DNA from 3 places in the Halomonas sp. PA16-9 genome. Region 2 is predicted to be linked to each of the others. Evidence: riboswitches for the same ligand, from Rfam matches in the RefSeq annotation. Region 2 holds a riboswitch; each other region holds the start of a gene.

Region 1 (7,427 bases), 1.0 Mb from region 2:
TGTGCTGCTGGCTAACCGCAACTACCCCAATCAGGCGCGCATCGAAGCAGCACAACATATCCTTACCAAGCTGACTGAAGCGCCCTAAGCAAGCAGCCAGACAACCTGATGCCGCCTTCGTGAACTGCACCCCAATCGTTGGATATTCATCCAATGGTTGGGGTGTTTTTTATGGCGATATAACGAAGATCAAACAACCGAAAGTTGCATTTTTTGCTGTCGATAAGGAGACTAGCACCCTCCCCCGTCACTTACCTTCACTGCGAAGAGCCCTTTCCCATGCGTCTAAACGCCGATTTTAGCCACTTTGCCTGTGTTACCCCGGAAGAGTATCAGTGGGTCGATTCCCCCAGCGCGGGGGTAGAGCGCATGATGTTTGACCGGATTGGTGATGAAGTTGCTCGCGCTACCAGCCTTGTGCGCTACGCCCCCAATACAAAGTTTGAGCGGCATACCCACGGCGGCGGCGAAGAGATTCTGGTATTGGAAGGCGTGTTCGCCGATGAGCATGGGCGCTACGCGGCGGGCAGCTACTTAAGAAACCCCATTGGTACCGGCCATACCCCGCAAATTGGCGAGGAAGGCGCGCTGATATTTGTCAAACTGCACCAGTTTGACCCCAACGACACGCTACAGTTGGCAGTGCCAGCGCATCGGCTGCCCTGGCAGCCTGATCGACGCCCGCGCATTGCCTATAAAATGCTGCACACCTACAAGCAGGAGCGCACCAGCCTGGAGCGCTGGTCGGCGGGCACCTCCATTACCTACCCCACGCTGCTGGGCGGGCTGGAGTTTTTGATTCTGGAAGGCACACTGAGCGATAGCGAGCAGAGTTACACGGCAGGCACCTGGTGCCGCTACCCCAGCGGTTCTGCTCCGGCACTTACCGCCGGTGATGATGGCGTCATGATGTACCTCAAACGCGGCCATCTGCCAGCTGCTTAGCTTCGCGACATACCCAGGAACGGCAGCAGCGTAAGGGCGGCAATAAGCCCCACTGCTAGCAGTACTAACACGACCTGCACCGGGTGAGCGGCCAAACGACGCCACAGTGTATCCGCGTCACCCCGCTCAACCGCCGCCTGGTGCTCGCGTTGGGCGCGCTCAAGGCGCTCCGCCTGGTAGGCCTCTAACGCCGCGATGGCAGCGTCGTGCTGATGTGGATTGCGCAGCCAAATCGCGTCAACGCCCAGGCGGAAAAAGCCCGCCTGGGTTTCATAGGTATCAAAGCCATGGGCAGCGAGCAGGTCACGCACCTCCATGGCCTCTTCGTCGGTCACATGGCGCAGCCGGAACAGTAGTTCAGCCATTGGCGTGCCTCAAGAGTCGCTCTTCCCCACCATCAGGTCTGCCTGAATCACTTCGATCCAGTAGCCGTCCGGGTCTTTAACGAAGATAACATCTTTCATCTTGCCCTGATCGGAGCGTTTGACGAAGGTGACGTCATGCTCGTCGAACCACGCCTGGGCCGCTGCCAAATCCGGTACGTTGAAGCAGATATGCCCAAAGCCCTGGGGTTCGGCATTGCCATCGTGATAGGCGAAATCTTCCTGGTCTTCAGTCCCCCAGTTGTGGGTCAGCTCCAGCAGCCCTTTCTGGCTAAACGTCCAGGCGGTACGCGCTTGTGCATCGTCCGGAACGCTGTCGCTGGGTTCCAGGTTGGCCAGGAAGTAGAGCGAGAACTGCATCTCTTCGAAATCCAGCCGCCGCATCACCTGCATACCAAACACTTTTGAGTAGAACGCCAATGCCTGCTCAGGGTCTTTCACCCGCAGCATGGTGTGGTTTAAACGAAACCCTTGAGTTTGGGGCGGCGTAGCCACGACGCCAGGATGCTGCTCGCCTTGAAAACTCATTTTGCTCTCCTATCGCTGATGTTGATCATTGAATCCATTGAGCTTCACGTACCGCTTACCATGGGGGCTTTATGGCCATAATAACAGCCCTTACAAGCACGTAGGCAGTGTCGTATCGAGGTGCCGATAAGCGCACTGGCAATACTAAACAAAAACCCTACACTTATTCTTCATAAGCTTTACAAAAAGCAGTTCCCGCAACATGAGTGATGCCCCACCTTTGAGGCGTCCACAGGAGTTTTCCATGAGTGCGATCGATATGACGCTGGGTGACCACCTGACGCTAAAACAGCTTTCCAATGCGCTTCACAACGGTTTTTCGCCGATTGTTGAAGTCGAGTCGATGGATGGAATCTACAAAGTGCGTTTTCACCATGCTAACGGCGTGTCTGAGCTGAGCGATAACAAGGGCCACGTCAGTACTTTTCTGGGCACGGGCGAAATCCGCGATACCCTGGGCCAACTGGGCTTGACCCACGGCGTGCTAACCTTCGCCGACCAGTGTGGTGACGAGATGATTGGGGTCGAGGGTAAAGCGATGACACCTGATGAAATGCTTACCTACGGTACGCGTATTTCGTTTCGTTAGATTGCTATCGTCCGCATCCGGGGCTTTACAGGGCTACTTCAGGCAAGGATAGTAATCCCTCGACAGGGGCGCCCTCCGTTACGGTTGGGCTGAGAAGCACCCTTTGAACCTGAACCGGATAACACCGGCGTAGGGAGTCGTGGTAACGCTTACCACCTCCCTGCCGGGAGGATGCTATGACCCTACGCCCGCTTGGCGATTACCTTGAGACGCTGCGCTCAGTGACACCGCTGGTTCACTGCATAACCAACTATGTGGCCATGAACAGCACTGCCAACCTGCTGTTAGCCACCGGCGCGTCGCCCGCCATGCTGCATGCGCCTGAAGAAGTGGCTGAATTCACGGCTATCTCCGCGGGGCTGTCGATTAATATCGGTACGATCTCTGCCCACTGGGCTGACGCTATGCTCACCGCCACAGCGACTGCCGATCAGCATGCCATTCCCTGGGTATTAGATCCCGTCGCCGTTGGCGCCACGCGCTATCGCCAAACGCTGTGCGCGAAGCTGCTGGCCGCTAAACCCAGCGTGATCCGTGGCAATGCGTCTGAAATTCTTGCCCTTAACGGTTTAGCTAGCCAAGGCCGCGGCGTGGACGCCACAGCCGCCACCGACCAAGCCGTGGACGCTGCAATAGCATTAGCGCAAAAACACGGCTGTATTGTCGCGATGACCGGTGAAAGCGACTGGGTGACGGACGGCACACAGCACTACCGCATTAACGGTGGCCATCCTTTGATGCCCCGCGTAACAACGCTTGGCTGTGGGCTGAGCGCGCTAGTGGCGGGATTTGTGGCTGCCAACCGCGACCCCACTGGGTGCAACGGCAGCCGCGCTGGCCTGCTTTGCGGTCACAGGAGAGCGTGCGGGCAGCCACGCCAACGGGCCTGGTAGCTTTCAAGTGGCACTGCTGGATGCGCTGTATCAACTCACCCCTGACGACCTCACTACTTATGCCCAACTGGAGGCAATCCATGCCGCTTGATCTATCGCTCTACTTGGTCACCGATTCCACGCTCTGCCAAGAGCATGGTTTGGAACAAACGGTTGAGGCAGCGGTAAAAGGCGGTGTCACCATCGTGCAGTTGCGTGACAAGCATGCCAGCGACGAACAGATGATTGCCCAAGCCAAACGGTTAAAAGCGCTTCTGGCGGGCACCGGTGTCCCGCTGATCATTAACGACCGTTTGCAGGTGGCACTAGAAAGCCAGGCAGATGGCCTGCATGTCGGTCAGAGCGACGCAGCCGTTCAGCAAGCGCGCCGGGTGCTAGGTGAGCAAGCGATTATCGGCCTGTCGATCAATACTATCGCCCAACTGCAAGTCTCTCCGTTTGAGCTACTCGATTATGTCGGGATTGGCCCGGTGTTTGCCACCGAGAGCAAACAAGATCACGCCCAGCCCATCGGCTTTGGTGGCTTGGCTGCGCTGGTCAAGGCGTGCCCACTGCCCAGCGTGGCCATTGGTGGGCTGAAAGCGGATCATGCGATTAGCGTACAGCGCGCGGGAGCGAACGGTTTAGCGGTGATATCAGCCATTTGTGGCCAGCCCGACCCTTACCAGGCAGCGCGCGCTTTTCAGATTTTCCAAGCCGATTCGGCGTCATGAATCAGTTAGAGCATATCGTCGCTTTTGTGCGGTAGCCGAGTTGGGTAGCTATACCCGCGCTGCTGAAGCGGCTGGATATTTCCCGCACTCGCGTATCCCGCCAGGTCATGGCACTGGAAGAGACATTGGGCGCGCGACTGATACAACGCACCACGCGACGACTACATCTCACTGAGGCCGGAGAACGCTATCTAGTCCGCGCCCAAGGGATACTGCAAGCGCTCGATGAGGCCGCCGCCGAGGTGGGCCAAGGTACAGCGATATGTGCGTGGGCGGCTGCGCGTTAATGGGCCGATGAGTTTTGGCACCCGCTACCTAGCGCCACTCGTCGCGCAATTTATGCACACTCACCGGCGCTGGAAGTGCGCCTGGATTTGAACGACCGCCGTGTCGACCTGCTGGAAGGGTTACGACGTAGCGATCCGTATCGGCAGCCTGCCGACTCCAGCTGGTGGCGCGCCGACTGACGCGGTGCCGCCCTACTGTTTTGCGCCTCGCCTGAATATCTTGCCAACCACGGTGAACCCGACAGCGTTCAAGCCCTTGCCAAGCACCACTGCCTACGCTACCGCAGCGGCCAACAGAGCGCTGACTGGAAGATTGCCACGCAGTCATTGACGGTCAATGGCCCACTGGAAAGAATAACGGCGATGTACTCACCCACGCCGCGGAAGCTGGCCTGGGCATCGCTCAGCAGCCCAGCTTTCTGGTCACAGAGAGTATCGCCAGCGGGCATTTAGTGCCCATTGACCAATGAGCCAGCGGTACGGCTCGATGTTCACGCGCTCTACCCCGCCCGGCGCTACCTGCCGCCAAGGTGGAGCGCTTCATCGACCTGCTCACCGAGGCATGGGGTGATCCGCCGATTTGGGGCAAAACATTGGATTATCGCCAATAACGCAACAGTGATGTGCAAAATACGCTGATTATCTCGATCTTATCCGGCTGTAAAGTAGCGTCATCAACCACTCGATGGAAGCTACTACGATGACAACGCATACTCACTCTGCCCCCTCTCTACAGCCCTCTGTACAGCACTCTTTACAACCCCAGGCCATCTCGCTACTGCGCGTCGCACTGGGTGTGATGGCCCTTGCTCACGGTTTGCTCAAGGTGTTTGTATTTACCCTACCGGGCACCGTCGGCTATTTTGAATCACTGGGTTTACCAGGGTTTCTGGCCTACTTGACCATTGCCGCGGAAGTAGGCGGTGGAGCCGCTCTGATTCTGGGTGTTTACACCCGCTGGGTGAGCCTGGCACTGGTGCCGGTACTGCTTGGTGCTGCTTGGGTGCATCTTGGCAACGGCTGGATGTTTTCAAATGCCGGCGGCGGTTGGGAATTCCCGGTATTCTGGACGCTGGCGTTAATCGTGCAAGCCGGCCTGGGCAGCGGCCGCTGGGTGTTAAGCAAACCGATTCGCCTAACACTAAAACTATCGCCTAACCCTATTGCCAGCGCTTGCTTACCGCCAGCGTTGGCAATGCTGCTGAGGAGACTCACTCATGTTACCTAGTCTGTTTATTTCCCATGGCTCGCCCATGCTGGCCCTCAATAAAACCCCGGCTCATGCCTTTCTACGCGAACTGGGCAGGCAGCTTGCGCCAAGGCGGTGGTAGTGGTCTCAGCGCACTGGGAGAGCCTGGCGCTCAAGGTCAGCATCAGCGCCAAGCCAGAAACCATTCACGACTTTGGCGGCTTCCCACAGGCGCTTTTCGAGTGCCAGTATCCCGCCCCGGGTGAGCCGGAACTGGCTGAACGGCTGGCCGTGTTACTGGGCGCCGAGCGGGTAGAGCGCGGCCTGGATCACGGCGCCTGGGTGCCCCTTTCGCTGATGTTTCCTGACGCCAATGTGCCGGTTGTTTCGCTGTCGCTTCCGGTGCGCTGGAGCAATGCGGAGCTGGTCACGCTGGGCGAGCGCCTGTCGGCACTGCGGGAAGAGGGGATTTTGGTGATCGGCTCGGGCAGCCTGACCCATAACCTGTATGAAATCATGCCCCAGGAGAGCCCTATGCCCTGGGTAGGTGCATTTGCCACTTGGGTGAGCGACCGCCTTATCGCCAATGATCGTGAAGCACTGCTTAGCTGGGAGAACGCCCCCAACGCGCGGGAGAACCACCCGACCCCTGAACACTTCCAGCCGCTGCTGGTGGCCATGGGGGCAGGAGGTGACGCAAAACAGCTACACCACAGCGTGGAGCACGGTGTGCTTGCAATGGACGTTTATGCGTTTAGCTGATCGCTACCCCCCAACGATTCAGATTGTGCTGCTCTGGAAGGCTTGAGATCACGCATTAACAGCGCAAACTCAAGCTGTTCAGGGGTAATGCTGACCTTGGGAACGGGGATTCGCACGCGATGCCCAGAACCAGGTGCTGCGCTCTGCGCTTCACCTCGCAAGTTCTCGATATGCTCAAGCACGAAGCGGTGATTGCCACCTGGCAGCATAAGCTCCATGCCATCCCCTACTTCAAAGCGATTTTTAACCTCGACTTCCAACCTGCCACGAGCCGGATCGAAACCCAGCACTTCACCGACGAACTGTTGGTGAACGCCGATCGAGTTCCCTGCTCATAGCTTTGGAACTCACCGTGCACATGGCGTTGATAGAAACCTTCGGTGTACCCTCTATTCGCCAGGTTCTCAAGTTCATCCATTAGCCGTTTATTGAAGGGGCGCCCAGCGACTGCGTCATCAATGGCTTGGCGATAGACTTGCGCTGTACGCGCAACGTAATAATGGGACTTGGTGCGCCCTTCAATCTTTAGTGACGCCACGCCCATTTGCGTCAGTCGAGCCACGTGCTGCACCGCGCGCAGATCCTTGGAGTTCATGATGTAGGTGCCGTGTTCATCCTCATACACAGGCATCAGCTTGCCAGGGCGTGAAACGTCTTCAATCAGCGCCGAAAGCTCGTCTGGGCTGCCGACCGCTGCACTGCCACTTCCTTGGGCGGCTATTAAGTCGCCCGTGTCATCCTGGGTCGCTGCTACGGTGTTGTATTTCCAGCGACACGCGTTGGTACAGGTACCTTGATTAGGGTCGCGATGATTGAAATAACCCGACAGCAGGCAACGCCCTGAATAGGCGATACACAGTGCGCCGTGAACAAAGGTTTCGATCTCTAAGCCTGGGCACTGTTCGCGTATTTCGCCGATCTCTTCCAGTGATAGCTCCCTAGACAAAATGATGCGGCTGATACCCTGCCGCTGCCAGAATTGGGCGGCAGCCCAGTTGACGACGTTCGATTGCACCGAGAGGTGGATAGGTTGATCCGGCCAGCGATCACGAACCATCATAATCAAACCGGGATCCGACATAATCAGCGCATCGGGCCCTGCCTCGATCACCGGCGCCATATCCTGAAGGTAGGTTTT
Region 2 (7,427 bases):
AGCGCGCTGTGGGTATGCATCACCCAGGCCGCATGGTGGCTAGCAGTATGAATCGCGGAATGGATGGTGAAACCAGCCGGATTCACTTGTTCTGGGCTGTTATCAATCTTATGGCCATCAACGTCAATCTTCACCAGCGAAGAAGCCGTAATCTCCTCCCAACGCCAACCGTAAGGGTTGATCAGGAAACGTCCCTTCTCACCAGGCACCCGCGCGGTAATATGAGTGTAGATCAGATCCGTCATGCGATAGTAGGCGGCCAGACGATAGCAGGCTGCCAGCGCGATGCGGGTTTCTTGTTCGGCGTTGCTCGTCGTGGTGCGTTGAGACTTATCGAGACTCATCAGGTGTTCCTTTGCAGCAAAGTGATTGTCATGCAACGTGTTTAGCGTTTACGTCAGTAACCGCGCGCCCGATCAACGCCCATGGCAAGCGGCTGCCCATCGCGAAGGGCGCGGGCGGTGTCGACAACCTGCCCTGCGACCACCTCTGGCAACGAATCACTAGCAATGTGTGGCGTGATGCGTAGGCACTCATGCTGCCAGAAGGGATGATCCGCAGGCAGCGGCTCTGCACGGAACACATCCAGGCTCGCCCCACCCAAATGGCCGTGTTCGAGCGCTAGGAGAAGATCGTCCTCGACCAAGTGCTCACCCCGACCGATCTGCACCAACCAAGCGTCTTTGGCGAGCTTCGCGAACAGCGCCTTGTTAAGCACGTTTTCAGTGGTAGCCGTCAGTGGCAGCACATTGATCAGATAATCGGCGCCATCCGCTGCCGCCATGACAGCCCCGTCACCTGTCAGATAGGTCACGCCTTCAACCGGGGCTTGTGGCTCGCTGCGGCAGGCTACGTGTACAGAAAAGCCAAGCGCGGCCACCGCTTTCACCACGGCGCGCCCCATGGTGCCGTGTCCCAGCACCGCCACCTTTCTTGATGCTGGCGCGCGCATCGTCAATGGCGCCCAATGCGCCTTGGCAGCATTTTGCTCCAGGGTGGTGAACTCACGCTCACGATGGAGCACCTCATGCGCGGCAAAACCCGCCATCAAGTCGGCCTGATGTGGATCCCGCACCCGGGCGATATGTACTTCATCGCTCAGGCCAGGATGCGCCAGCAGGGCATCAACACCGGCACCGATAGACATCGCCAGCTCAAGATTAGGATAGCTCTCGAAAGCCTTGTCATTGGGCAACCAGCAGATCGCAAAACGCACATCTTCGGGGTTATCGATCTCATGGGGATGGCGCAGGACGACATCACTCGCTTCATCGCGCAAGGCGTTACCATAAATGGCATCAAGGTCGAGCGAATCACTGAGATAGACGCCTAAAATCGAGTTCGTGTTGGTCATGCAACTTCCTACGGTTCACATTCGAAATAGCAGTGGCTGTAAAACAGCCACTTGTTACTCAACTGTATAATAATTCACGTACCGATGCCATGAAACGCCATTACAGCACCTAAACTCTCATCGCTGTAATGATGCTAATAAATTGTTTCCCGATAACTTTCCATGTCATACACCCTTGCATCTCCCTCACCCGCCTCCTACACTCCACCAACGAACAGCTTGACGGGGTGCCGGTGAAATCCGGCTGAGATGGCGCAGGGCGTAGCAATTAATGCTGCCGAGCGCTGATCCCGCAGAACCTGATCCGGCTAATGCGCTGCTACTTACACAAGTTCGCAGCGAGGGTACCGGCGTAGGGATCAAGCGATGGCCACGGCTGCTCTCTCACGATCGCACGCCGCCCTTCTGCGCCACTCCCTCGATCTTTTTCGCCCGCCCTCCGGATCATTACCACCGGAGGAGTCATGGGCTACCGCTTTACTGATCTCACTACCGCTTGCCAGAAAGATTGGCGCGCCTATATTGAGCACGATTTTGTGCGCCAGCTAGGCACCGCCACGCTGCCCGGGGCGTCGTTTCGCCACTATTTAAAGCAGGACTACCTGTTTTTGATTCACTTCGCCCGCGCCTATGCGCTGGCTGCCTACAAAAGCCCCACCCTCGCCGATCTTCGCCAAGCCCATGAAGGCTTGAAAGCCATTGTGGATGTGGAGCTGGGCCTGCACGTGGGCTTTTGTCAGGAGTGGGGGATTTCCGAGCAAGAACTGGAGGAGCTTCCCGAAGCCAGAGCGACGCTTGCCTACACCCGCTATGTGTTAGATACCGGCAACCGCGGCGACCTGCTGGATTTGCACGTGGCGTTGGCCCCCTGCCTGGTGGGCTACGGCGAAATCGCCAACTGGCTAAACGCCCAGCCTTCCACCCTGCGCGGCGCGCAAAACCCTTACGACGCCTGGATAGCCATGTACGAAGGCGAGGAGTTTCAGGCCGCCATGCAGGCGGAGCTTGAATGGCTGAATATCCGCCTTGCCGACATTACCCCCGCCCGCTTTGCCGAACTGAGCAAGATCTTCCGCGACGCCACCCGCCTGGAAATCGACTTCTGGCAGATGGGCCTAGAGCTGATAGACCAAGACCTCACCCACTAATTCAGCAAAACAACACAAGGAAACAACCGTAATGACTAAGACCGTAACAAGCAAAACCAGCCACTTTTTAGCCGAAACCGCCCAGGTCGATGCCGCCGCCATTGCGCCGCTGCCCGGCTCACGTAAGGTATATATCGAAGGTTCGCGCCCGGATATCCGTGTGCCGTTCCGGGAAATTTCACTGTCGCCGACCAAAACCACCGGCATTGATGAAGAGAACCCGCCACTGCTGGTGTACGACACTTCAGGCCCCTATAGCGATCCGGATGCTAACAATGACCTGCGCCGCGGTCTGCCGGAACTACGCCGAGCCTGGATTGAAGAGCGTGACGATACCGAATTTCTATCAGGCCCCACGTCTGATTACGGCAACCGCCGCGCCAACGACCCGACGCTTGCCCAGCTGCGCTTTGATCTAACCCGCACACCACGCCGAGCAAAACCGGGCAAGAACGTGACCCAGCTGCACTACGCCCGCCAGGGCATTATCACCCCGGAAATGGAGTTTATCGCCTTGCGCGAAAACCAGCGCCGTCAAGCGCTAGGTACCGCTGAAGTAGAGCGCATTCTGGGCCATCAGCACAAAGGCCAGAGCTTTGGCGCCAGCCTGCCGGAAGAAATCACCCCTGAGTTTGTGCGTGATGAAGTCGCCAGAGGGCGGGCGATTATTCCCAATAACATCAACCACCCAGAAAGCGAGCCGATGATTATTGGCCGTAATTTCCTGGTCAAAATTAACGGTAATCTGGGTAACTCAGCGGTGACTTCTTCTATCGAAGAAGAGGTAGATAAGATGACCTGGGGCATCCGCTGGGGCGCGGACACCATTATGGATCTCTCCACTGGGCAGAACATCCACGAAACCCGCGAGTGGATTTTGCGCAACTCGCCGGTGCCGATTGGCACAGTGCCTATCTATCAGGCGCTGGAAAAGGTCAAAGGCGTGGCCGAAGACCTCACCTGGGAAGTCTTCCGCGATACGCTGATCGAGCAGGCCGAACAGGGCGTGGACTACTTCACCATTCACGCGGGCGTACTGCTGCGCTATGTGCCGCTCACCGCCAAGCGGGTCACCGGCATTGTCAGCCGCGGCGGCTCGATCATGGCCAAATGGTGTTTGTACCATCACCAGGAGAGCTTCTTGTACACCCACTTCGAGGAGATCTGCGAGATCTGCAAGCAGTACGATGTGGCGTTCTCCCTCGGTGATGGCCTGCGTCCTGGCTCAGTGGCCGATGCCAATGACGAAGCACAGATGGCGGAGCTAAAAACCTTGGGCGAGCTGACCCATATTGCCTGGAAGCACGATGTGCAGGTGATGATCGAAGGCCCCGGCCACGTGCCCATGCACCTGGTGAAAGAGAACATGGATAAGCAGTTGGAATACTGCGACGAAGCGCCCTTCTATACCTTAGGCCCGCTGGTAACCGATATAGCCCCGGCTACGACCACATTACCTCGGGCATTGGGGCGGCGATGATCGGCTGGTTTGGCTGCGCCATGCTCTGCTACGTCACCCCCAAAGAGCACCTGGGCCTGCCCAATAAAGACGACGTCAAAACCGGCATCATTACCTACAAGATTGCTGCCCACGCGGCGGATCTCGCCAAGGGCCACCCTGCAGCACAGCGGCGGGATAATGCACTCTCTAAGGCGCGCTTCGAGTTCCGCTGGGAAGACCAGTTCAACCTGGGGCTAGACCCGGATACTGCTCGGGAGTACCACGACGAAACCCTGCCCAAAGACTCCGCCAAGGTGGCGCACTTCTGCTCCATGTGCGGACCAAAGTTCTGCTCCATGAAGATCAGCCAGGAGGTGCGCGATTACGCCAACGAACATGGCCTAAACGGCGATCAGGAAGCGGTGATGAAAGGCATGGAAGAGCAGGCAGAGAAGTTCCGCAACAAAGGCAGTGAGCTGTATCAGGAAGTTTAAAATAGCGACTTACTGAACAGCATTGTGACTATATGTGGCCCTTGAGTCTTAGCAAAACTCAAGGGTCACATTAATATCCAATCGCCACAGGCCAGCCACTGAATTTGTTCTAACAATATTAAAAGTAATTACCGTCCAAGTAGATTAATTATACATTGCTCGTGTATGATTCTCATTTGCGCAGCGCTCTGTTCATAGCGTTTTATTTAAAACCAACACCATTCAAAGAACCGATTCCAGATGAAAACCAAACTTTCCTTGGCGGTAACCGCGGCTCTGCTCAGCGCAGGCATGTTAACCGGCTGCAGCGATGATAACGAATCAACGTCAGCAGCCACACAGGAGGAAGCGCCGAAAAATAATGCAGCTCCCATGCTGAAATATATTCCGGCTGACTCTCCCTACTTCATGGCAACACGTGAAGCAATGCCTGAACAAGATGCTTTTGATCGTTATCAACGCATGCAACCCAAGGCTAGCATTGAGTCTAGTTTGGATGAGCTACGCGAGACACTGCCCGAGATAGACGATGAAGTGATGTATTCGTTGATGACGGTATTGATCGCCATGAGTGAAGAACTGGTCGATGTTGAAACACTGGACGATGTCCATGCGCTAGGCCTGAAAATGAACCCTCAGGCCGCCCTCTATGGGTTGGGTGTCTTGCCTGTTTTACGTATGCAACTGCAGGATGAAGATGCCTTCCGCGAAACGCTGCAACGCATTTGACCAAAGCAGACATTAACCTGAGCACGGCCACCACCAACGGCACTGAATACTGGGTGCTGACGCCTGAGGGGCCCGTCAAGGCGATTCTAGCCATTGACGACCAGCAACTGCTGGTGTCTGTGGTACCACAGAATGCTAGTGACGAGCTGCTAGCACAAGTGCTGGGCAACACCCTGCCCGACAGCAGCATCGGTGATACCGATGCACTGGCAGAGCTTGAAAAGCGCCATGGCTTTACACCTTACGGCGCGGGGAAAATCGACTCCTCACGCCTACTTAATGAGCTGAGCACCCCCACTCACTCAGGTACTCAGGCACTGATGGAAGCGGTTGATGCCGAGCAATTGGATTTATCCGCCTGCCAGGCAGATATCGACCGTATCACGAACCGCTTCCCTGGCCTTGTAATGGGCTCGCGCGAGAACGATCTTGACCGCATGGAAATGAACCTGATTCTAGAAACCGATGAGGATATTGTCAGCGACCTGCGCACTCTGACGACTCAGGTGCCGGGCCTAGGTAGCACAGAAGGTATGGCCAGCTATGGCTTAGGTCTGAACATGCCGCTGTTGGTTCAGACCGTTCAGAAATATGCTCAGGAAGTGCGCCAGAACCCCTTCAGCTGTGATGAACTACAAGATCTGAACAGCTCCTGGAATGAGATCAACATGGCGATTAATAACCCGATCACCATGATGATTGGTCAGTCACTATCTGGCTTCAGAGCTCGTATCAACAGTCTGACAATGACAGACGGCGAACCTACCATGACGGGGCTCCTGACGCTTGCTTCACAAAATCCTCTTTCCCTGCTTTCTGCCGCAAGCTCTTTCGCGCCGGAGTTAGGGACTCTAGGGCTTGAACCCGGTGGGGAAGCCAAGCAAGTCGAGAGCATGATGCTGCCCCCTGAGGCACCGGAACTCTACGCCGCCATGTCTGACACGGCTATTGTACTGGGCGCTGGTATCAGTGATTCGGCGACACTGCAGAAAGAGCTGGAAGCCCCTGCCTCAGAGCGCAATCTGCTTGTTCATGGACACATAACAGGCGAGTTCTACCATTCACTGGCCGACTTTGTGGAACAGATACCATCAGATGATTTGTCAGCGTCCGATATTGATATGCTCAAGCAATATGGTGACATCTACAAAAACATGGAGTACTGGTTCAGAGTAGATGACGCTGGCGTGGAAATGAGTTTATCGCTGGAATTAAACTAAGATCAGGCCGCTTCAATAATGCGAAAAACCTGCTAGTGGGTTAGCGGTTTTTTCGTTTGAGCAAGACAACTGTTTAAAACCACTTAAACGCCAACAGGGGGCCGAAGCCCCCTGTTGGTATCAGTGTTACATAACTAGCGCTGTTTTTTCTGGCTCTCCTTGGCGTCGCCTTTGCCTTTTTGCAGTTCGCCTTTAGCCTGCTGGGCCTTACCTTTGGCTTCAGTTTTAGCGCTTCCTGTTGCCTTGCCCGTGGCTTCTTTCACTTTTCCCGCTGCTTTGTTGGCCGTTCCTTTCGCTTTATCTTCTTTACCAGTTGCCATGACGAACACCTCTAATCCGTTAGTAGGGAAAACGCCGTGTGTGAAAGGTGCGAGTAGCACGGCTAATCACACGTCGACACATTCATCAGAGTAGCCTTTATTAAAAAAGTTGCGCTAATTAATTTAGGCCGGGTTGTTGGCGGGTAACCGCGTTGGTGCCCAGCGGTTCAACACGAAGTGCAGGGAAGCCATAGCCAGAAGCGTAAGAACCAGTGCCACACTCATGGAAGAGAAGCGATAGAGCGCGCTATACACCAGATCCTGATGCGGGCCTAACGACTGACCAAACAGAATCCCCAGAGTGGTCAGTCCACCAAAGCCAATCCCTGAACCGCCCCCTTCATGGATATGCTCTCGAGCGAAAAGCATTAACCCCAGCCAGTAGAGCAACACCACCAGCAGGAAATGGTGGCTCTGAGTATATAAGAATAACTGCATTAATAGAGCCAAGTTGCACCCTAGTAGGGTTCCTATGGCTCGCTTACCGGCTGATACTTTCGCTCCAGAGTACCCCAGCGTAAACAGCACCAGGATGGTCGCCATCTGCGCAGAGAGCGACCCTTGCAAGTCGAACATCTGAAACACTACAAATGAGAGCGTGGCGGTTAATCCACCGATTAAAGTTTCATGGCGAATTTGCGAGGGTGTTTTGGTAACCCTGGGCGGCGGTTTGCGGGCTTCCACGTCGGGAAACAGCGTATGCATCAGCATGGCAATAAAC
Region 3 (7,427 bases), on a different replicon from region 2:
AGATGCCCACTGAGCATCGGGAACAAGCACAATTTTGCCCAGATAATTGCTGCCCCGGTTAACAAAATAGCGCTCGGCGGCATGCAGGTCAGAAAGCTTAAAAGCGGCGTGAAGTACCGGTTTTAATTCCCCGCTGCGAATCCACGCCACCAGCTGTTCGGCCTCTTCTCGGGTGCCATGGGAAACGCCAAATATCTGTACTTGATAAAGATACACGCGGGTCCACATCATTTCGCTAAGGTTCCCACCGCTGGCACCGGCAATAGAGAGACGGGGGTAGCTCTTACGCCCCTGCATATCGACAATCATGGTGTCGATAAACAGGTTGGTCATCTCACCGCCGACCAAGTCCATCACCGCATCGATTGGCTTACCGCCTGTGGTTTCCAGCACTCGGTCAACAAACGTCGGCAGGTCGCCACGATCAATGACCGCTTCTGCGCCTAGTGCTTTGAGCGCCTCGGCTTTATCTAACTGGCTAACGGCATACGGAACCGCTCCCACAATACGGCAGAGCTGAATGAGCGCGGTGCCCACACCACCACTAGCGCCACTGACCAGCACACGCTCGCCAGCACTCACCTTGGCGGCAGTCATCATGTGGTAAGCCGTTTGATAAGAGCACATGCCCATTGAGGCCAATTCAGCGTCGTGAAGCTCGGGGTTGGGCACGTGATAAAACTGATCAGCAGGCACAGCGATATACTCAGCAAAGCCGCCGTCGGCTCCATGGCCATAGTAATCCGGGGTTAGATTAATATCACGGCGTTCATCGGCGTAAATATTAAAATCCAGCAAACCTCGCTGACCAATGCGCCCGGCGTCAACGCCCTCTCCCACCGCCACTATGCGGCCTGCGACGTCAGCGCCTTGAATACGCGGGAAAGTTAAGGTTGGCGTACCACCCATGGCAAAGGAGGTAACATCGCCTTTGTCCTTGGTAGGGTACAGCCCTTCACGCGCCTTGCGATCCGTGTTGTTCTTCGCCGTGGCGGTCACCTGCACCAGCACTTCGCCCGCCTTGGGCTGCGGCGTGGCGACACCCTGATGGTATTCCAGCTTTTCTATACCGCCATGTCCAACCAAGAGCATAGCAGCCATTGTGGTGGGCACCGTGTGTGTCGTCTCGGCCATGGAGTGACTCCTAGGTTGGGCTAACGTCAAACTGCTAAAAACAGATTAGCTAAAAACAGGGACGCCAATCAGCACTGTGTGCAAGTAAAAGGCAAACACCACATACGCTACCAAGCCGACGAGTATGGTAGCAATGGTGGCCATTTTATTAGTGCTAACGGGCGCTGGTGGCGTAAGACGACCACGCTTTTTGGCGGTTTTGAACGCCAGGATAGCCCAGATAAGAAAGGCAGCAAAAAAGATAATATCACCCAAGCGACCGTTGGCCAGCAGGTGAGCAAACGCCCAGATTTTTACCGCCAGCATCATCGGATGGCCAAGTTTGGCCTTAATCGCGTTATGCGGAATGTATGCCGCCACCAGCATAATAAAGGCGGGCACCATCAGCAGCGCCACCGCATGGCGCATTCCCATTGGCGGGTACCAGATATAGATGGGATCGAGGCGCATCTGGCCAAAACCGTATATAGCAATGGCCAGGCCAACGATGGATACCGCTGAATAGGCTACTTTCCAAGTGGTTTCGCCATGTTTCGCAATCTGCTGCTGACGCCAGTTTTCAGCAAAGATACGTACAGAGTGGCTGCCTAAAAAAATCAGCAGCCCGATAATCATAATCGTCATGGAACAACTCCCAGTGAAAACGCTAGTCGACGGCTTTATGCCTTATAGTCTTGGTCGCTGGAGAGGATGCCACACTCAGCCACCGACCACCTATGCATGGGTCAACTTTTTGTTTCCTGGAGTCGTTCTATGGGGAGACTAAACCCCGTCCTTAAAACCTGTCCTTAAAACCAATGCTTGCGCTTAAATAGCCAAATCATGACACCCGCAATACCCAACATGGCTCCCCAGACAAAAAAGTAGCCATACTGATAACGCAGCTCGGGCATATTTTCGAAGTTCATACCGTAAATCCCGGCAATAAACGTGAGCGGCACAAAAATCGCGGTAATCACCGTGAGCACCCGCATGGTGATATTTAGCTGGTGGGAGGAAATAGAGATATAGCCATCGATTAGGTCACCGCAAATGTCGTAGTACATTTGGGTCAATGTGTAGAGGCGTTCGAAGCGATCCGCTACATCGTTGATGGCGTGCAGGGTTTCGCTCTCTTCCCGCGGTAAATGCTCATAGTCATAAGCGGTGAGTTCTTGGGTAATCCCCTGGTGGTAGCTAAAGATGCGGCGCATTTTAACCAGCCGGGAACGGTAAGTGATGATCTTGCGCATTAGCACATCATTACCATTTTCCAGCAGTTCGTCTTCCAGATCGCTTAACGCCGTTTCGAACTCAAGCAGGCTATCGATATAAAAGCCCGCAGAAATATACATTACCCGCAGCGCGACATGTTCCGGCGAATGGGCCAGCAGGGCTTTACCGTGCTCGTTGAATAGCCGTTCTATGGAGAGCGCTTGGCCGGGATGGAGGGTGACCAGAAATCGCTCCCCCACAAAGAAACAGACCTGTTGAGGCAGATAGTTTAGTTCGGCATCAAAGGAGGAGATGCCACGATAAATAATCAAGGTGTGATTATCAAACTCTTCAATTTTTGGCGGATGGCGCTCTTTGTGGGCATCTTGAATCGCCATGGGGTGAAACTCAAACGCCTCTAAAATCGCCCGCTCGCTTTGTTGGGACTCGCCCTGCATATCGATCCAGATATGACTGCCAGGCGTCGTCTGCCAGACAGCCAACAGGTGTTCATCCCCCTCGTGGGTCTCACCTTCAGGGGTGGTCAGAAGAGTTCGAATCATGGACGTCCTTGCGAATAGCTAGCGTTAAGTAGGCTAATAGCACACTCACCAGCGTTGAGGCGATTAACGCCCCGACGAATGGCCCCAAGGTAGGGACACTGCCCGGAAAACTGGCGGCCACCATCCCGGCGACCAAGCTTCCTTGGCTTAACCACCCTGGGAGAATGGCACCCAGCAGCCCCGCGATGCCACCTACAATGGCGGCCAGTGGCGTCATTCGTTGCCACAGGCCCAACAGCACAGGTACCACAATGGCAGCACACAGCAGGTCGGCAATCAAAAACAGACGCAGTACTGACAACCCCTGCAAGGCAATTAATACCACCGGTACCATTACTACCACTGTCACCCAGCGGGCAGCCACCAGTGATACGCCCTGCTGCTCGCTGCGCGCGACCACCAACGAGGCAATACCATTTTGCAGCGTATCAACGCTGGAGGCCACCAAGGTCACCGCTAATACCAAGGCGGGTAGCGTCAGCCAAACAGGAGCATCACTTAACAGGGCAAAAAATGGCATCGGCGGCTCGCCTAATGGCACACCACTCATCGCGGCCAATACACCCAGACCACCAATCACCATGACGACGACTACCGTCATTGCGCCACCTAACCATGCCCCGCGCCCCAGGCTTTGATCGTCTTGAGCGGCCCACACGCGCTGCCAATAGCCTTGATGGAAGAGATTGGCCGCGGTAACCGCGATCACTAGCGTTAACGCTACGCTGAGCGCACTGGTGATGGGAATGGCAGGAAGCGCAGCCTCGTTGGGAATAGTGGGAAGCCGCCATAGGGCCATGCCACCGACCACACACAGCAGTACCAGTAACAACCACGCCTGCCAACGGTCAGTGGCAAGGCTGGCCCGTAGACCACCTGCCGCAGTATAGATGAGCGTGGTAAGCGCCACGCCAATAATCACCAGTGCGGGGGGCACATCGGAAAGCAGCGCGGTAATGGCGCCAATAGCGGTTAGCTCGGCAGCTAAAAAGCACGCCATATAGGCGATTGATACCAGCGTTACCCAGCGCCTTACACCAGGGCCATAGCACGCTTCGGCAAACTCGGCGATGCTGCGTCCCTCGGGCAGCGCCCGGCGAATCTTCGGCCCATACAGCCCCAAGACGATAAACGGCAGCGCAGAGCCTAATGCATAGCCTGCCAGGGCCAGCGGGCCAACAAAGGCGCCGATTTCAGGAGGAGCAAAGAGAATCCATGCGCCCATGCCGGAGGCAAGGAAGGAGAGCCCCAGGGTAGATGCCGTTTGCGAGTTACGGGCGGTGACATAGTCATCAAGTGGGCCATTCACCCAGCGAGCCCGGAGGCCTAAGTAAGCAAAGCAGCACAGCGCCGCACCAAGCACGGCTAACGTTAGGTAAAGCATGTCGCACTTCCTCCGCCGGTACGAACCGGATCAGGTTCCAGGGTCTGCGTAGCCGCATCTCAGCCCTTTTATGCAGGGCTCCCCTGGCGACAGTGAATGTAGGTGTTTTGCTAAGCGCTTTTTCTAAGTACGTTTTTGGGTACTTTTCGAAGCGCTGTCTCAAGAACTATTCTCAATCAAAATCATAGCTTAGTAAAGTTAAGGTGCGCTGGTCGCCTCTTAGCGAGGCACTCGCCCCATCAGGTAGAACTCCTCATTGGGTGGCGTACCTGCCAGGGTAACCAACCGATTCGACAAGCCAAAAAACGCCGCGATCGCGCCTATATCCCAGCAATCCTCTTGGCTAAAGCCTACTTCCAGCAGGCGGGCAAGCCATTCATCAGTCATTTCACCCACATCGATGGCACAGTGCATGGCGAAATCGAGCATCACCCGGTGGCGCTCGCTAATCGGCGCCACCCGATGGTTGATCGCCACTTGGTCAGCGAGTAGCGGGTCTTTACTGTAAATGCGCACCAGTGCCCCGTGAGCAACCACACAATATAGGCAGCGATTACGTGCGCTGGTAGCCACTACAATCATCTCTTTTTCGGCTTTGGTGAGGGTATCTGATTCGCGCTCCATCAACGCATCGTGATAGGCAAAAAAAGCACGAAATTCAGCAGGGCGATGGGCCAACATCAGAAAGACATTGGGCACAAAACCCGCTTTACCCTGAACGGTCAAAATGGTATTGCGAATATCGTCAGGCAGGTCATCCAATGTTTCAGGCACGTTAAAACGACTTAATGATGAAGACATGCTCACCTCTTTCTTGTTAAGTTTAGCCATCTCATAAAAACGGCTTAGCGGTTGTGTAACAAAAAGCTGAATTAAGAGGCTTTTATTCAGCCGCCCTACTCGCCATACTGAAGATTCGTTCTGTGACAAAAAAACATGCGCTACTCTTAATAAACAGTTCGTTCAAAGGGACACTGTCATGAGCCATAACGAAGCCAAGGAACATACCCCGGTCGTCTAAACGAGCTGTTTACTGACCCTTACCGAGCATTTGAAAATGATACCGATGAGCGTCAGCTGCACATTCGTATAATGCTACATATGCTGCTTGCCCGCCCAATGACACGGGGTCAAATGACACTTCGCGTCATTCATGGCTGGGAAAATGGCGGCTGTGAGCCCGAAGACCTCCAGCATGTCGACTATACTCTTGATGGCGTTCCTGACTTTAAGCGCGCTGTACAAGATTTTGAACACGCTTCTAAGCACAACACACCGTTACCTGCCGACAACAGCGCCATTCTTGCCGCCCCGCTTGCCAATGCAATTGCAGACGCCGAAGCCGAAGGGCAAGACCTTACCAACGATATTCGCGAGACCCCTGCGCGCTGGCCAGCCTTTGAGGGTGGTTTGGCACTATATACGCTGTTTAAAATGTACCATCGGCTGATTTATGGCGAAGATGACACCTACCGCTGCACGCAGTGTGTAACTCCGCTGGGAATGCGCGAAATACATGAGTTTTCACCTTGAAGAGGGTGAGTTTGCTCTGCTCGTCCCCCCCGCTGAACACTTTATGGGTAAGGAGTCGCTGTTAGTATTGCATGAAAGCCAGCTCGGCCCCATTGAACAGCTGCTTGAAGAGAGCCTCCCGCTGTTTGACAACTTTTAAGCCAGCCACCTGGCTTGATCTGCCAAGCGGTTAACCGACCTCGTTAGCAACTGGCCCCGCTTAAGCGGAGCCAGTTAGCGCCACTTTTTTAACCCAGCGAAATCGTGCTATTAATACCGCTGGAAACATTCTCGGGTTCAAACCAACGTGCCGTTACGGTTTTTGTTTGTGTCCAGAATGCAATCGCCTGCTTACCATTGGGCCCTAAATCGCCCAGCTTTGAAGCCCTTGACCCGGTGAAACTAAAGTAAGCGACCGGTACGGGGATTGGCACGTTAATACCAATTTGTCCAACATCGATATCGGTTTCAAACCGGCGCGCTACCCAGCCTGAGTTAGTAAAGATGGAGGTACCGTTGCCGTTGGGATTGGCATTGATAAAGGCAATCGCCTCATCCAGGGTTTCAACACTGACCACACACAGCACGGGGCCAAAAATCTCTTCGCGATAAATGGTCATATCGGCGGTTACATCGGCAAACAGGGTCGGCCCCACGAAGTTACCGTTGGGGTAACCCTCTACCTGAACCTTGCGACCATCAACCATCAGTTTGGCGCCCTCTTTCTCCCCTGCATCGATTAAACGTAGTACACGATCACGGGCAGCAGGTGACACCAGCGGGCCCAAGTCCGCATCAAGCTGAGTGCCTGGGCCTACTTTCATTGCTCGCGCCGCATCTACTATATCGCTTAGCCACTCGCGTGCCTCGCCGACAAGCACCACTACCGAGTTCGCCATGCAGCGTTGGCCCGCAGCGCCAAAAGCTGAGCCCAGCAGGTTGTTGATCGCTTGACTACGGTTAGCATCAGGCATAACCACACAGTGATTCTTGGCGCCCATCATCGCCTGCATGCGCTTGCCCGCCGCTGCTGCACGGTTATACAGCAGCGACCCCACATGGGTAGAGCCGATGAACGAGAGCGCTTTGATATCCTGATGATCGGCAATTGATTGGCCACGTCCGGGCCACCGTGCACTACGTTGAGCACGCCCGCAGGGATACCCGCTTCATGGGCTAGCTCCACTAAGCGCATGGTGGAGCTGGGATCCTGTTCGGAGGGCTTAAGCACAAAGGTATTTCCGGTGGCAATCGCCAGCGGGAACATAAAGCAGGGCAACATAATCGGGAAGTTAAAGGCGGTAATCCCAGCCCCACCCCAGCGGTTGGTGCATGGTGTAAACGTCTACCTCTTGGCAGCGTTTCGGCTAATTCACCAACTGCAACGAAGTAATCGAACAAGCGTGCTCTACCACTTCCAGACCACGACCCACTTCGCCTTCCGCATCGGGCAGGGTTTTACCGTGCTCTTCAGTAATCAGTGCCGCGAGTTCAGCGGTATTGTCGCGAATCAGCGCTTGCAGCTTGAGCATAATGCGCATGCGCTTCCCCAGCGGCACTTTACGCCACTCCTTGAACGCTTCTTTGGCACTACTGATAGCGCGTTCTACTTCGTCAGCGGTACAGAACGGCACTCGAGC

The links. Region 2 has a riboswitch for thiamine pyrophosphate ahead of tenA (thiaminase II). Riboswitches for the same ligand answer to the same signal wherever they lie in the genome.
Region 1: linked by a shared signal. The riboswitch ahead of thiM (hydroxyethylthiazole kinase) and the one ahead of tenA (thiaminase II) in region 2 are both predicted to bind thiamine pyrophosphate.
Region 3: linked by a shared signal. The riboswitch ahead of FDY98_RS23275 (sodium:solute symporter family transporter) and the one ahead of tenA (thiaminase II) in region 2 are both predicted to bind thiamine pyrophosphate.

What each region holds. Positions count from the first base shown of each region.
Region 1 covers NZ_CP040451.1:234,357-241,783, reverse strand. The annotation lists gene ampC (class C beta-lactamase) at 1-88, shown strand, start outside; gene FDY98_RS01145 (cupin domain-containing protein) at 280-945, shown strand; gene FDY98_RS01140 (DUF6164 family protein) at 942-1,310, opposite strand; gene gloA (lactoylglutathione lyase) at 1,320-1,856, opposite strand; gene FDY98_RS01130 (hypothetical protein) at 2,101-2,445, shown strand; TPP riboswitch at 2,500-2,598, shown strand; partial or broken gene thiM (hydroxyethylthiazole kinase) at 2,622-3,429, shown strand; gene thiE (thiamine phosphate synthase) at 3,419-4,051, shown strand; gene FDY98_RS26450 (LysR family transcriptional regulator) at 4,159-4,338, shown strand; gene FDY98_RS26445 (hypothetical protein) at 4,617-4,787, opposite strand; gene FDY98_RS01110 (DoxX family protein) at 5,138-5,566, shown strand; gene FDY98_RS01105 (DODA-type extradiol aromatic ring-opening family dioxygenase) at 5,669-6,289, shown strand; partial or broken gene trhP (prephenate-dependent tRNA uridine(34) hydroxylase TrhP) at 6,274-7,427, opposite strand, start outside.
Region 2 covers NZ_CP040451.1:1,239,219-1,246,645, reverse strand. The annotation lists gene FDY98_RS27175 (class II aldolase/adducin family protein) at 1-344, opposite strand, end outside; gene FDY98_RS05625 (NAD(P)-dependent oxidoreductase) at 398-1,354, opposite strand; TPP riboswitch at 1,568-1,730, shown strand; gene tenA (thiaminase II) at 1,819-2,502, shown strand; partial or broken gene thiC (phosphomethylpyrimidine synthase ThiC) at 2,534-4,437, shown strand; gene FDY98_RS27170 (hypothetical protein) at 4,678-5,166, shown strand; gene FDY98_RS05610 (hypothetical protein) at 5,163-6,386, shown strand; gene FDY98_RS05605 (CsbD family protein) at 6,521-6,706, opposite strand; gene FDY98_RS05600 (DUF2955 domain-containing protein) at 6,830-7,427, opposite strand, start outside.
Region 3 covers NZ_CP040452.1:1,477,609-1,485,035, forward strand. The annotation lists gene FDY98_RS23260 (zinc-binding dehydrogenase) at 1-1,134, opposite strand, end outside; gene FDY98_RS23265 (NnrU family protein) at 1,180-1,758, opposite strand; gene corA (magnesium/cobalt transporter CorA) at 1,923-2,891, opposite strand; gene FDY98_RS23275 (sodium:solute symporter family transporter) at 2,863-4,275, opposite strand; TPP riboswitch at 4,265-4,370, opposite strand; gene FDY98_RS23280 (peroxidase-related enzyme) at 4,495-5,076, opposite strand; partial or broken gene FDY98_RS23285 (hypothetical protein) at 5,255-5,947, shown strand; partial or broken gene FDY98_RS23290 (CoA-acylating methylmalonate-semialdehyde dehydrogenase) at 6,036-7,427, opposite strand, start outside.